One region of the Parageobacillus caldoxylosilyticus genome, then DNA from elsewhere that is predicted to be linked to it. Evidence: a T-box and tRNA genes for the amino acid it is inferred to sense, from the RefSeq annotation. Region 1 holds a T-box; the other holds one or more tRNA genes.

The links. The T-box of region 1 lies ahead of trpS (tryptophan--tRNA ligase). A T-box ahead of a tRNA ligase gene usually reads a tRNA of that ligase, here a tRNA-Trp.
Region 2: it encodes a tRNA-Trp, which carries the amino acid that the T-box ahead of trpS (tryptophan--tRNA ligase) is inferred to sense. The anticodon was not compared.

Annotation. Positions count from the first base shown of each region.
Region 1 is NZ_CP040553.1:944,480-946,869, forward strand. It holds gene BV455_RS04855 (peptide ABC transporter substrate-binding protein) at 1-370, opposite strand, end outside; T-box leader at 1,193-1,429, shown strand; gene trpS (tryptophan--tRNA ligase) at 1,483-2,390, shown strand, end outside.
Region 2 is NZ_CP040553.1:3,137,965-3,140,354, reverse strand. It holds partial or broken gene BV455_RS16220 (PhoX family protein) at 1-38, opposite strand, end outside; tRNA gene BV455_RS16215 (tRNA-Arg) at 207-283, opposite strand; tRNA gene BV455_RS16210 (tRNA-Gly) at 675-745, opposite strand; tRNA gene BV455_RS16205 (tRNA-Cys) at 761-831, opposite strand; tRNA gene BV455_RS16200 (tRNA-Trp) at 873-937, opposite strand; tRNA gene BV455_RS16195 (tRNA-Arg) at 1,049-1,122, opposite strand; tRNA gene BV455_RS16190 (tRNA-Gly) at 1,132-1,206, opposite strand; gene BV455_RS16185 (hypothetical protein) at 1,186-1,347, opposite strand; rRNA gene BV455_RS16180 (23S ribosomal RNA) at 1,407-2,390, opposite strand, start outside.

The DNA of each region.
Region 1 (2,390 bases):
TCGCAGTAACTGGATCGCCATTGGACCATTTTGCATCACGCAATTTGAATGTGTATGTTTTTAAATCTTTAGAAACTTCATAACTCTCAGCCATCGCTAACTCAGGCTTGCCGTTTTTAATACGGGTTAACCCTTCAAATGTTTGGTTTAAAACGTTACTAGAAACACTATCATTGGCTAGGCCTGGGTTTAGTGAGAATGGCTCTGTTTTAATGTTAATATGCAATTCTTGCGGAACATTGGCGGCTTTGTCCCCGCTTTTTCCTTTCTCACCGGCGGATTCATCACCTTTTTGGAAACCACCACACGCAGAAAGGAAAAGGCTCAATACCAACATTAAGCTAAAAAGAACAGAAAGCCTTTTCTTCATAGATTTCCCCCCTAAAAATAATTTTTTATTCTCAAAAGTTCCGCGTAAAGCGTAGAACTTTTGTTAATAAATTAAAATCATTTTTTCTAAGCAAAACAAAAAATTTTTTAACTATCTTTATTTATCGGAATATTTATTTTAATTTTCATTATAAAGGTTATTAATATATTTAAAAAGAAATTTTTATTTTATTATTTTCTGAATTTTTATTATATATTGAATCATTCATTCTAACTATCTGTAATTTTATATTTTTTTTCGACAATTGTAAATAAAAAATTTATTTTTTGTAAATTTTAAAGCGCTTACATACCGGTTTTTTGTATCGTGTTAAGGAAGACAACTTTCGCATGTTTTTATCTTTATTTTATTTACCACTAAAAACATAACTTTATTAAGATAATTTAGAAAATAATGTATAGATAAAAAATTATTAAACAACACTTTGAAATAAGAATAAACGCTTTCCCGTATCGGTAGTGTCAAAAAGTTTTGTGTAAAGCATGGCAGATAGGGGGAAATATATTTATCTTGACAAGCTGACAAATGGCACTCTTCAGTTGATTTCCCCAGTCTACATTCGATATACTTTTAGACATAATCAGGGTTCTTTTTCTCTAGAGCGTTGACTCAATCAAAGAATACCCTATCTTTTTTCTTTTGTGCCAGCCAAAAGCTTTATACAAATTTTATACATCATCATTTTTTATCCATGTTATTTATATATTTTATTTAACTTTCTCCTATTCCTTGCTATAGTATAAAAAGAAACTTGCACATAGCAACTATATATTTTACAATAAAAATCAACAAAACTGGACGGAACATGCGATGAGAAAGAAGAGTACATATTGCGATGCCTTCAGAGAGCTTGTGGCTGGTGCGAACAAGCGGCTAGCAATATGGAATGGGCTTTCGAGCATCCGGCTGAACCGCAAAGTAGTAGGCTTGGACGTTTGCCTTACGTTATCGAGGCGCCATGTGCAGGCGCACATGGGCAAAGTGATTGCACGCAACGTGCAATAACTAGGGTGGCAACGCGGTCCTACCGTCCCTAACGTTTAGGGGGGTAGGGCCTTTTTCTATTACAACTATATAAAAGGAGTGGTCGTATGAAAACAAGCTTTTCCGGCATTCAGCCAAGCGGCGTCATTACGCTCGGCAACTATATCGGAGCGATGCGCCAGTTTTTGGAACTGCAGCACGAGTACAACTGTTACTTTTGTATTGTCGATCAGCACGCGATTACCGTTCCGCAAGATCCAAAAGAGCTGCAAAAAAATATCCGCAGCCTAGCTGCCCTTTACCTGGCGGTCGGCATCGATCCAAATAAAGCGACGCTGTTTATTCAATCGGAAGTTCCGGCGCATGCGCAGGCGGGATGGATGTTGCAATGCATTGCCTATATTGGGGAACTCGAAAGAATGACGCAGTTTAAAGATAAATCGGCAGGCAAGGAAGCGGTCAGCGCCGGACTGCTCACCTATCCGCCGTTGATGGCGGCCGACATTCTTCTCTATAAAACCGATATTGTACCTGTCGGAGAGGATCAAAAGCAGCATATTGAATTGACACGCGACTTAGCGGAGCGGTTCAACAAGCGGTATGGCGAGATTTTTACAATTCCGGAACCGCGCATTCCAAAAATCGGGGCGCGCATTATGTCGCTGGCCGACCCGACAAAAAAAATGAGCAAATCCGATCCAAATAAAAAAGCGTTTATCACCCTTTTGGATGACGCGAAAACGATCGAAAAGAAAATCAAAAGTGCGGTCACTGACTCTGAAGGTGTCATCCGCTATGATAAAGAAAAGAAACCGGGAATCTCTAACCTGCTCAACATTTATTCCATTTTAGCGGGTAAAACAATCGAAGAGCTCGAACAAGAATATGCTGGAAAAGGATACGGCGTCTTTAAGGCAGACCTGGCTCAAGTCATTATCGATACCCTTACGCCGATTCAAGAAAAATATTACGATTGGCTCGAAAGCAGCATGCTCGACCAAGTGCTCGATGAAGG
Region 2 (2,390 bases), 1.7 Mb from region 1:
AAATCTTTTAAATGGGCTGTTGATTGACTAAGCTTATCTGGTGTGTCAAATTCACATTATCTATTAAACTCCGAACTGCCTGGACAAACTAGCTGGAGCGCTTTTATGACATTGCCTTGAGCGATGGCTGGCATAAGAAAAAACGCTTCCCTCGTTTGCGGCAAACGCCGCAGACGTTTGGAAGCGTTAGCGATCGACTTATGTAATGGCGTCCCAGGAGAGATTCGAACTCCCGACCGACGGCTTAGAAGGCCGCTGCTCTATCCAGCTGAGCTACTGGGACATGGTATTATACACTCTTTAGCTTCGCTGCCCCTTCCTCTGTTAACGAATTCAGATAAGTGAGATGCGTCGGGGCAACTCGCAATAAGCAATAACTTCAATAATGTAACGCTTGTTGCTCTATCCTGTCTCTTCCTCTGCCAGCTGATTCAAGGAAGTTGAGCGCGTCGAGACAACTCGAAGTGGATTCAAAGATGTGTTGCTCGTTGCTCTATCCAGCTGAGCTACTAGGACATAACAATATTCACGCTAGATTTTATTTTTCGTTTTCCAATTGTTTTGCTGTCCCTTCCTCTACCAGCAGATTCGAGGATGCTAAATGCGTCGGGACAACTCGTAGCTAATTCATAAGATGTATCGCTCGTCGCTGAGCTACTAGGACACATAAATAAAGCGGGTGATGGGAATCGAACCCACGACTTCAGCTTGGGAAGCTGAGGTTTTACCACTAAACTACACCCGCACGGCTGAAACTAGAAGGCGGCACCCGGATTCGAACCGGGGATGAAGGTTTTGCAGACCTCTGCCTTACCACTTGGCTATGCCGCCGCAAAAGATAAATAACACATAAAATAATTATTTGCTTTATAAAAGGGCAACAGGAATCGAACCCACACCGGAGGTTTTGGAGGCTCTGTGCTAGAACTATGCCCTTAAACCCCATTTATCGAAGAATTTTGCATCAAATTTCGTTCTGCAACTATGTACGAAGAATCTTAGATATCCATTGGCATGTATGTATTAAAACAACTTTCACTACTGAAAACGCGCTCGAGAGGATTCGAACCCCTAACCTTCTGATCCGTAGTCAGATGCTCTATCCAATTGAGCTACGAGCGCAAATAAGGATGGAGCGGAAGACGGGACTCGAACCCGCGACCCCCACCTTGGCAAGGTGGTGTTCTACCGCTGAACTACTTCCGCATCATAACATAGTGATATTTTGTTCATTCCTTCAAAACTAGATAACCGTCTGCTTGGAAGAAGCCAAGCGCCTCCGCTTTTCGTACTGTCTAGCTCCGGACGCCATCGGCTCGCGACGCTTCGGTCCCGTTGCGGCGGCAACAGCCTCCTCACGGGCCCTCCAGCGCGTGTCGCCGATAGGCGGGCGTCCTCCGCTTTTCGTGGTTAAGTCCTCGATCGATTAGTATCCGTCAGCTCCACGTGTCGCCACGCTTCCACCTCGGACCTATCGACCTCGTCATCTTCGAGGGATCTTACTCGCTTGACGCGATGGGAAATCTCATCTTGAGGGGGGCTTCACGCTTAGATGCTTTCAGCGCTTATCCCTTCCGCACATAGCTACCCAGCGGTGCCCCTGGCGGGACAACTGGTACACCAGCGGTGCGTCCATCCCGGTCCTCTCGTACTAAGGACAGCTCCTCTCAAATTTCCTGCGCCCGCGACGGATAGGGACCGAACTGTCTCACGACGTTCTGAACCCAGCTCGCGTACCGCTTTAATGGGCGAACAGCCCAACCCTTGGGACCGACTACAGCCCCAGGATGCGATGAGCCGACATCGAGGTGCCAAACCTCCCCGTCGATGTGGACTCTTGGGGGAGATCAGCCTGTTATCCCCGGGGTAGCTTTTATCCGTTGAGCGATGGCCCTTCCATACGGAACCACCGGATCACTAAGCCCGACTTTCGTCCCTGCTCGACCTGTCCGTCTCGCAGTCAAGCTCCCTTGTGCCTTTGCACTCTCCGAATGATTTCCAACCATTCTGAGGGAACCTTTGGGCGCCTCCGTTACCTTTTGGGAGGCGACCGCCCCAGTCAAACTGCCCACCTGACACTGTCTCCCACCCCGATAAGGGGTGCGGGTTAGAATTTCAATACCGCCAGGGTGGTATCCCACCGGCGCCTCCACCGAAGCTGGCGCTCCGGCTTCCCAGGCTCCCACCTATCCTGTACAAGCGATACCAAAATTCCATATCAGGCTGCAGTAAAGCTCCACGGGGTCTTTCCGTCCTGTCGCGGGTAACCTGCATCTTCACAGGTAGTATGATTTCACCGGGTCTCTCGTTGAGACAGTGCCCAAGTCGTTACACCTTTCGTGCGGGTCGGAACTTACCCGACAAGGAATTTCGCTACCTTAGGACCGTTA